Regions from separate parts of the Sphaerisporangium flaviroseum genome, predicted to be linked through region 3. Evidence: predicted binding sites of a transcription regulator. Region 3 holds the regulator's gene; each other region holds the start of a gene.
The links. The regulator LexA, encoded in region 3, represses DNA repair genes until DNA is damaged. The targets are predictions, from matches to a motif close to TCGAACANNTGTTCGA.
Positions count from the first base shown of each region.

Region 1 (3,226 bases), on a different contig from region 3:
CGGAGGCCGCACACTTCGCGGGGTCGTCCGCGTCCGCCGCAGCGGCGGACGCGGACGCCCAGCGTCGCGGGAGGCCGGAATTGGCCCAGCTCCCTGACCGGACGCGGTCGGTCCTCGCCTTCGGCTCGGGCAGTGTTTCCCAGGGGGGCCTGACGGCCCCCCTTCGACCCCCCAATCGAGGGGCAAGCCCCTCGAGCTCCCCGCTACGCCCATGGCGGGAGGAGAGTGGGCGGGCCATATGTACAGGCAGTGCTAGGTCGGTCTTCGCGCAGCCGAACAGATATAAGAGCCCCCGCCATAGCGAGGGCTCTCAGGCTTGGTCAGGTAGGTGGAGGGACGAACTGACTCGTAGGCGTCAGGGGCCCAGTGTGTCGCGCTTGATGCCGTCCAGGAATGCTGCCCACTCGATGGGAGTGGATCTCAGGACCGGGCCGGCTGGGTTCTTGCTGTCTCTGACTCTGATGATGCCGGGCAAGTTCGACGTGATCTCGACGCAGGTTCCCTGATCGGTGCTGAAGCTGCTCTTTTGCCAATGCCCGCCCTGAAGATCATCTGCCAACTTGGATCACCGCTTCCTCAATAAGTTGGAGTGACTGTTTGAACGGTACGGCGTCGGCCCTTATCGCGTCATACCGGTGGATCAGTTCGGCGATCAAGCGGCGATCGTCAAAGGTGCGCCCGAAGGGCTGGGCCTCCGCGAAGGCGGCATACGCGGCCCCGTTCCGTTCGGCGATGATGAAGCCGCCCGCTAGGCCGCAGTGTGGGCGAGCGGCGTAGGGCACGAGCTGGATCGTGACCTGAGGGTGCCGGGCGACCTCGAGCAGGTGCCCCAGCTGTTCCCGCATGATGTCCGTGCTTCCGATCGGGTGGCGGATCACGGACTCATCAATGATCACCGTGATGGACGGAAGCGGCGACAAGGTCAATGCCCCTGGAAAGAGCTAAGGGCTTCCCCTTTCCTTGGTCGTCGCTCCAGCTCAACCTGGGGACGGATAGGCTTCGCCTTGGTGGTTGTCCATTTTGGGGTGGGCGGCGATTGGGTGCCCTGATCAAATGGGTGCCGGGTGGGTCTTCATAGCCGTATGGAGTTCTCGGCCTTTGTCCTTCATGCGGAGGCCGGCCGGTTCCATTGGTCGGTCAGTGCTTCGGTGGGAGCTGCTTGAGCTCCCTCACGGCTTTGGTGATGCGGCGCTGACGCGTCTCGTCCGTCTTGGCGCCCTCGATCGAGAGCACGTACCGCCGCTTGTTGCTGTACGACAGCCCCTCGAAGTTGCGCCGGGCGTCCGCGTCGGCGTCCAGGACCTCGGCGAAGTCGGGCGGCACGGTCACCTCGCGTGGTTCGGTGTCGAGTTCCACCTCGACGTCCACCTCGTCACCGGCGGCGACACCGGCGCTCGTACGGACCTCGGCGCTGACGGGCAGCATGAACTCGCCACCCATGGGGGCCACGGTGCTCCGGTAGGTGTGACCTCCAAGCGTGACCACGACCGCCGGCCGCTTGCTGGATCCGAGGGCCGCGACGACGTCGGCCGGGACGGGTATGCCCGTCGCGGTCTTACCGCCGAGCCTGATCGTGGCGCGAAACTTCATGAGATCTCATGTCCATTCGGGATTCGTGAACGGCCTCGGTGTACGAGCCGCCGTTCTGACTTCTCTGGTTCTCCGCCGTGAGTGCCGCCTGTCTCGCGTACCGGCCCGCCTCAGGGCAGTCTTCCCTGCTTCTACCTGTGCATCGACCGGGGAACGTCCGGATCGACAGGCCGCAGGAAAATCCTGCGGCCATCTGCCCGCGCGGCCAGGGGAGGTCCGTGAGGCCGGAGCGCCAGGTCGGTTAGGGCCGTGATTGGGGGGTAGGCGAACGGTAGTTCGAGAAGGAGGAGACATGGATCGCGGACCTATAGAGAAGGACCCGGAGCAGTGGGCGACGGGGGACGAGCCGATGACCGCGCCCCAGGAGTCCTACCTGCACACACTCGCCCGAGAAGCCGGTGAGGACGTCCCCGAGAACCTCAGCAAGGCCGACGCCTCCAAGCTGATCGACGAGCTTCAGAGCCGCAGTGAACGCCTGAACCAGGATTGAGTATTCCGGGGTGCCGGGGGGCGCGGGTGGCCACGGGGTCTAGGCGTCCCCCGGCATGGCCGCCTGGGGGGTCTCGGAGACGATCATCTGACGTGCCACCGCGGTCATCCAGATCATCGTGAAGGCGATCACCGTCGGGTTCTTGACGGCGACCAGGGTAGCGGTGACCCATTCGCGCACGTCTCCGGTGACCCACTGCTCGATGGCCATGGTGGGCAGGACGTCGCAGACGACGAACGCCGCGCCGAGGACCAGGAACTGGACGGCGAAGTCCGAGCGCCGGTGGTCGATGAACCGGCCGAGGCGCTCCCATCGGGTCTCCCGTGTGAGCCGGCCCACTTCGGGGTCGCCGCCGAATGCCAGCTTCACGATCACGTAGAGCAGCAGGAGCCTGCTGGCCGCGGTGACGATCTCGGCGGTGACGTTCACCGAGGTGGGGAGGTCCTGCCCCCACCGGACGGCGACGAAGCGCTGGACCGTCGGGACCGTCGACAGCCCGAAGACGATGACGAAACGCCGCAGGTAGAAGCGCGCACCCCAACGCGCTGCGTCGCGGCTCAGCCGTAACCCGGATCGTATGCTCATGCCGGTATACTACTTCAATCGATTGAAATGTTCACCATGATGAACCAATTGGAGGAGGAGTGCCGTGGACGGTGCCGAGTTGGGCTGGGAGTTCAGCACCGCGGTGGTGCTCTTTCACGAGGCGATCGCCCGGCGGCTCGGGCTGAACGCCGTCGACCACAAGGCCCTTGGGCTGATCACCAGGAACGGCCCGCTGCCCGCCGGAGCGCTCGCGACCGAGCTCGGGATCGGTGCCAGCGCGATCACGGCCCTGGTCGACCGGCTGGAGCGGGCGGGTTACGTGCGGCGCACTCACGACCCGGACGACCGCCGGCGGGTGCTGATCTCCGCCGACACCGGGCGTGTGCCCGATCTGGGCGGCATCTTCGCCGATCTGGGCCACGAGATGGCCGCCTTCATGGGGAAATACGACCAGCGCGAGCTTGCCGTGATCGTCGACTACATCACCAACACCATCGCGGTCCTCAAGGCCCAGACCGCGCGTCTGGCGTCTGCCGAAGACCACTGATCGGCATCGCCGCTCTGGTCGCAGAGCGACCTGGGCCCTCAGGCGGGATCGCC
Region 1 is NZ_BAAAZR010000038.1:290,106-293,331, reverse strand. Features, by position in the region: gene ABD810_RS33360 (DUF397 domain-containing protein) at 356-559, opposite strand; gene ABD810_RS33355 (DUF5753 domain-containing protein) at 549-920, opposite strand; gene ABD810_RS33350 (DUF1905 domain-containing protein) at 1,138-1,590, opposite strand; gene ABD810_RS33345 (DUF3072 domain-containing protein) at 1,883-2,080, shown strand; gene ABD810_RS33340 (hypothetical protein) at 2,120-2,665, opposite strand; gene ABD810_RS33335 (MarR family transcriptional regulator) at 2,730-3,173, shown strand; gene ABD810_RS33330 (TetR/AcrR family transcriptional regulator) at 3,212-3,226, opposite strand, start outside.
Region 1: a site for LexA is predicted at 1,855-1,870, ahead of ABD810_RS33345 (DUF3072 domain-containing protein). Genes of this name have one in related genera too.

Region 2 (3,226 bases), on a different contig from region 3:
CAGCAGCGGGAGCGCCGCGGTCCAGCCTTTCGAGCGGGTGCGGCCCCCGCCTCCCCGCACCTGGTTCTTCAGGGGGAGGCCGGCGGGAGCCGTGGAGTGGGTTTCGGCCATGTCGGGTGTCGGTCAGCCGGAGACCGCGGCGCCCCAGCCGGTGGCCAGGACTTCCTTGGCCTTGGTGACCTGGGCGTCGGTGGGGAACTCGGGAGTCCCCTCGACCTTGGGCAGCTTCTCGACCAGGGCCGCGTCGGCCGTGCCGTCGGTCTGCATGGCGGGCAGCAGGACCGCGCGGGCGTACCCCTTCAGGTAGAGGTTCTGGCCCTCGGGGCTGTAGAGGAACTCCTGCCACAGCCGCGCGGCGGCCGGGTGCGGGGCGTCCTTGTTGATCGCCTGGGCGTAGTACTGCGCGTACTTGCCGTCCGAGGGGACGGTGACCTTCCAGTCGACGCCCTTGGCGGCGAACTGCTCGGTGTACCCGGCGTTGAGGTAGTCCCAGTCGATGCTGATCGGCGTCTCGCCGTTCTGCACGGTCGCGGGGGTGGACTCGACCGGGTTGAAGTTGCCGGCGGCCTTGAGCTTCTTGAAGAACTCCAGGCCGGGCTGGATGTCGTCGAAGGAGCCGCCGTTGGCCAGCGAGGCGGCGTACACGCCGGCGAACGCGGAGCCCGCCTTGGTGGGGTTGCCGTTCAGCGCGACCTTGCCCTTGTACTCGGGCTTCAGCAGGTCGGCGAAGGTCTGCGGGCACTCCTTGATGCGCTTGGCGTCACAGCCGATGGAGACGTAGCCGCCGTAGTCGTTGTACCAGGCGCCGTTCGCGTCCTTCTGACCCTCGGGGATCTTGTCCCAGGTCTGGACCTTGTACGGGGCGAACAGGCCCTCCTGCGCGCCGCTGAGCGCGAAGGCGGTGCCGAGGTCGAGCACGTCGGGAGCGCGGTCCTGGCCCTTGCGGGTCTTGACGGCGTTGATCTCGTCGGCGCTGGATCCGTCGGGGTTCTCGCTGTTGACCTTGATGCCGTACTTGGCGGTGAAGGCCGCGATGATCTCGCCGTAGTTCGCCCAGTCCGGGGGCAGGGCGATGACGTTGAGCCGGCCTTCCTTCTTGGCCGCCTCGACGAGCTTGTCGAGGCCGCCGAGGTCGGCGGCCGAGGCCGCGGTCTTGGCGGCGCTTGCGGTGGAGGAACCGCCCTGGGAGGTGGTCGTGGGTGCGGCACCACACGCCGCGCCCAGGGAAGTAGCAACGGTAAGGGCGGCGGCGAAGCCGACGATACGCGTTCGGGGTGAATGCACGCTTTGCTCCCACTTTCGGAGGTGTGAGATGAAGCTATGCCAAGTCGGACAACAACTCGCATCTACTCCGCTGCGTTCCGGTGTAGTTATGTGAACAAACGGTGATCGAAGGTGGTCCTTCCCGGAAGTACCCCTGGTGAGCGGCCGTTCCTCCGGCTCGCGGGTGGCGGCACGCGCAGGCTGTGGGGATTTGCCCTTCGGGCTCTGAGAACATATGTTCGAGGTAGCACCACCCGTCTTCCCCCGGGTGCTCACAAGTTCCAGAGGCCCAGGGAGAAGAAGCGCCTTGAGCAGAATCTATGGCGATCCCATCGAGGTGTGGACGCGAGATGGCGAGCCCGCCCGTTTCGTCTGGCGTGACCGGCTCTATGTCGTCCACCGGGTCCTCGATCACTGGGTGACCTCCCGCGAGTGGTGGAAGATCTCGGAGAACGACCCGGGCGAACGCCGGTTCTGGCGGGTCGAGGCGAGTCCCGCCAAGGAGATCGGCACCTACGAGCTGCGGTTCGACACCGCCAGCGGCGGCTGGCTGATGCTCAGGGCGTGGGACTGATGTTCCCTCACCTGCACGTCGCCTCCGCCTACTCCCTGCGGTACGGCTCGGCCTTCCCCGGGGAGCTGGTGCAGCGCGCGGCCGAGCACGAGATGGACATCCTCGCGCTGACCGACCGCGACGGTATGTACGGCGCGGTGAAGCACGTCCAGGCGTGCGCCGACGCCGGCATCCGGCCCGTCGTCGGCGTCGACCTGGCGCTTCGGGGCTCCGGTGACGATCCGGCGCTCCAGGGTGCCGGCCGGACGGCCCGGGGTTCCCGCGCCGGCCGGGCGGCCCGCGGCGCCGGCCACGCGGTCCAGGGTTCCGGCGAGGACGACGATCGCGTCACCGTGCTGGCCCGGACCGGCGGATGGGCGCACCTGTGCCGGCTCACCACCGCCGCCCACTACGCGGGGGAGCGTGGCGAGCCCCGCGTGACCCGTGACCTGGTCGCCGAGCACGCGGACGAGTTGCTGGTCGTGCTCGGCCCCCGATCCGACGTCGGCCGCGCGGTGGCCGCTCGCCGTGACGAGTACGCCCGCGGGCTGCTCGCCGCGTGGCGGGCGGCGGTCACCGACCTGGTCGTCGAGGTCGTCGACCAGTACGGCTACCGGGAGTCGAGCACCGCCCTGCGCATGCTCACCCTGGCCGAGTCGATGGGCGTGCCCGTCGTGCTGACCAACGCCGTGCGCCATCTCGACCCGGGGGACTACCGCGTCGGCAACGTCCTCGACGCCGCGCGCAAGCTCGTACCTCTCCACCCCCGGCACCTGGAGCACTCCGCCTCGCACGCCTATCTCAAGAGCGGCAAGGACATGTGGCAGGTGGCCTCGCGGATCTGCGCGGGCGACGGTGACCGGGCGCGCAGGCTGTTCGCCCGCACCAGGGAGGTCGCCGAGCGGTGCGTGCTCGAACCGCTGGAGATCCTCGCGCTGCGCGGTCAACCGGAGCGGCTCCACCTGCCCGAGGTGGACGCCGATCCGGTTCCCCTGCTGCGCCGCAAGTGCGACGAGGGGCTGAGTGATCGAGGGCTGGAACGATCCAGGCAGGCCAGGGATCGGCTGGCCGCTGAGCTGCAGATCATCGAGCGGAAACAGCTATCCGGATATTTCATAGTCGTCTCCGGCATAACCGACATGATCCGCGAGATGGGCGTGCGCTGCGCGATCAGGGGCTCGGGAGCGGGCAGCCTGGTCAACTACCTCATCCGCATCGGCGAGGTGAACCCCCTCGACCACGGCCTGCTCATGGAACGCTTCCTGTCCGAAGGACGGAAGGGCCTTCCTGACATCGACGTGGACGTGGAGTCGGCGCGCCGGCTCGACTGCTACCGGGCGATCCTCGAACGGTACGGCGAGAGCCGCGTGGCCTGCGTGTCCATGATGGAGACCTACCGGGCGCGCAGCG
Region 2 is NZ_BAAAZR010000020.1:87,240-90,465, reverse strand. Features, by position in the region: gene ABD810_RS25935 (ABC transporter permease) at 1-111, opposite strand, end outside; gene ABD810_RS25930 (ABC transporter substrate-binding protein) at 124-1,284, opposite strand; gene ABD810_RS25925 (DUF6504 family protein) at 1,571-1,837, shown strand; gene ABD810_RS25920 (DNA polymerase III subunit alpha) at 1,837-3,226, shown strand, end outside.
Region 2: a site for LexA is predicted at 1,491-1,506, ahead of ABD810_RS25925 (DUF6504 family protein). Genes of this name have one in related genera too.

Region 3 (3,226 bases):
CTTCCTGGGGCGGTACGCCGTCAACCCGGTCAACGGCGAGCGCATGCCCGTCTGGGCCGCCGACTACGTGCTGTCCGACTACGGCCACGGCGCGATCATGGCGGTGCCCGCGCACGACCAGCGAGACCTGGACTTCGCGCTGAAGTTCGACCTGCCCGTGCGGGTGGTCGTGCACACCGGGCTGGCCGACCCGGGCGAGAGCGGGGCCGCGACCGCCGGCGAGGGCCGGCTGGTCAACTCCGGGCCGCTGGACGGCCTGTCGAAGGCCGAGGCGATCACCCGCATCACCGAGATCCTGCGCGAGCGCGGCACCGGCAAGGCCTCCGTCAACTACCGGCTGCGCGACTGGCTGCTGTCCCGCCAGCGCTTCTGGGGCACCCCGATCCCGATCATCCACTGCCCCGACTGCGGTGAGGTCCCCGTCCCCGACGACCAGCTGCCGGTGACGCTGCCCGACCTGCGCGGAGAGGCGCTGGCTCCCAAGGGCGTCTCGCCCCTGGCCAGCGCCACCGAGTGGGTCAACGTCTCCTGTCCGAAGTGCGGCGGCCGCGCCCAGCGCGACACCGACACCATGGACACCTTCGTCGACTCCTCGTGGTACTTCCTGCGGTACTGCTCGCCGCGCTTCGAGAACGGCGCGTTCGACGTCGAGCAGGTCAGGCGCTGGGGCCCGATCGACCAGTACGTCGGCGGCGTCGAGCACGCCGTGCTGCACCTGCTGTACGCGCGGTTCTTCACCAAGGTCCTGCACGACATGGGCATGGTCGACTTCACCGAGCCGTTCCTGCGCCTGCTGAACCAGGGCCAGGTGATCAACCAGGGCAAGTCCATGTCCAAGTCGCTGGGCAACGGCGTCGACCTGGGTGAGCAGATCGACGCGTTCGGTGTCGACGCCGTCCGCCTGACCATGGTCTTCGCGGGCCCGCCCGAAGACGACATCGACTGGGCCGACGTCTCGCCTGCCGCCTCGCAGAAGTTCCTGGCCCGGGCGTTCCGCGTGATGACCGAGGCCGGCGCGGCCTCGGCGTCCGGCGTCGACTTCGCCACCGGCGACGTGGAGCTGCGCAAGGTCACCCACCGCACCATCGAAGAGGTCACCCGGCTGCTGGACTCCTACCGGTTCAACGTGGCCGTCGCCCGCATGATGGAGCTGACCTCCGCGGCCCGCAAGGCCATCGACTCCGGCCCGGGGGCGGCCGACCCGGCCGTGCGCGAGGCCGCCGAGACCCTGGCGGTCATGCTGTCGCTGGTCGCGCCGTACGTCGCGGAGGAGGGCTGGGAGCGGCTGGGGCACGGCCCCACGATCTCGCGGGTGGGCTGGCCGGTCGCCGAGCCCGCCCTGCTGGTCCAGGACTCGGTCACCTGCGTCGTGCAGGTGGCGGGCAAGGTCAGGGACCGCCTGGAGGTCGCTCCGTCGATCTCCGCGGCGGACCTGGAGGAGCTGGCGCTGGCCTCGGAGAAGGTGCGCTCGCACCTGACCGGGGCTCCCCGCAAGGTGATCGTCCGAGCCCCCAAGCTGGTCAACATCGTTCCCTGACCCCCCAAAGCACGACCGCCCGAGCGCTCACCCAGGGTGGGCGCTCAGGCGGGGGCGGGGCAGGTGCGGGGTCGGGCGGGTCAGAGCTTGCGAAGGACCGCCACGACCTTGCCCAGGACGGTGGCCTCGTCGCCGGGGATCGGGTCGTAGTTGGCGTTGTGGGGGACCAGCCAGACGTGGCCGTCCTTGCGCTTGAAGGTCTTCACCGTGGCCTCGCCGTCGATCATGGCCGCGACGATGTCGCCGTTGTCGGCCACCGGCTGCTGGCGCACCACGACCCAGTCGCCGTCGGCGATGGCCGCCTCGATCATCGAGTCACCGGCGACCTGGAGCAGGAAGAGCGTGCCTTCACCCACGAGTTGCTTGGGAAGGGCGAAGACGTCCTCCACGCGCTCCTCGGCCAGGATGGGCCCACCGGCGGCGATGCGCCCCACGAGAGGGACGAACGTGGCCGTCGGCCGGCTGACCAGGGGCTCGTCCTCACCGGGGGCGACGGGGTCGACCCAGAGGGCGGGCTCGCCCGGCAGGCGGACCTCCAGCGCGCGCGGGCGGTGGGGGTCGCGGCGTAGATAGCCCTTACGCTGCAGCGCGGTCAACTGGTGAGACACACTGGAGGTGCTGGTCAGCTGGACCGCCTCGCCGATCTCGCGCATCGAGGGCGGATAACCGCGCTGCTGCACAGAATCGCGGATCACCTCGAGGATCTTGCGTTGTCGTGGGGTGAGACCAAGGGAATCACGCCGGCGCACCGCCAGATCGCTGACAACCGTGCCGATCTCTTCCTGCTCGCTCATAAGCTCCTCCTCGCCGGGCGCCTGTCAGGCGCTCCGTCACGCCAAGCCCGCCCGGCCGGCTCCCGGTCCGTATTGCTGATGTCGCACACAGCGACAATATCGCCGTTCAAGATCGTCATCAAACAATTGTTCGAGAGTTTCCGATATCCTCGGCCGTCCGGTGAAGGACATCGTACGGGAGTTCGATCGATATCGTGTTCGACTTTGCGATCTTATGCCTGTGAGGGGCCGAAAGTCGATCACGCGAGCGATCTGGATCGCGGGGCGCCGGCCTGGGGTCGCGTGGCCGGGCTCGCGGCGGCACGGCGGCCGCGAGCGGCGCGACACGCCGACCCGTGGCCCGTTCCCCCTGATGGGCGGCCGGTTTTCGCGCAAGGGTGTCTCCGACTTGCGTTCATGGGGCGGCACTCCTACGGTTAGACCACAACATCTAGTAGTTACACCGATGTGGTTCACCATAAGTTGTGTTTCCGTCACCGCGCTGAGGGCAGCCCCAGTGCGTGCGCGAGCCTATTCCCGTTTTAGGCGGGAACAGGCGGTGAGCGCGTGGAATGCGGAAACATGTGCGGCTTTTCCCTGAGGTCAAGGCCTCGGGGGCCTCGTCATTCGAGGTGGTGCCCGCGTGACTCATGGGAGCCAGGAGAAATGGAGGCGACACATGCATTGTCCATTCTGTCGTCATCCAGACACGCGGGTCATCGACAGCCGTTCGACCGAGGACGGCGCGGCGATCCGCCGCCGGCGCACCTGTCCCGAATGCGGGCGCCGGTTCACCACCCAAGAGACGGTCCTGCTGATGGTGAGCAAGCGCAGCGGGGTGACCGAGGCGTTCTCGCGGGACAAGGTGATCGCCGGAGTGCGGCGGGCGTGCCAGGGCCGGCCCGTCAGCGAGGAT
Region 3 is NZ_BAAAZR010000006.1:113,336-116,561, forward strand. Features, by position in the region: gene leuS (leucine--tRNA ligase) at 1-1,537, shown strand, start outside; gene lexA (transcriptional repressor LexA) at 1,618-2,331, opposite strand; gene nrdR (transcriptional regulator NrdR) at 2,990-3,226, shown strand, end outside.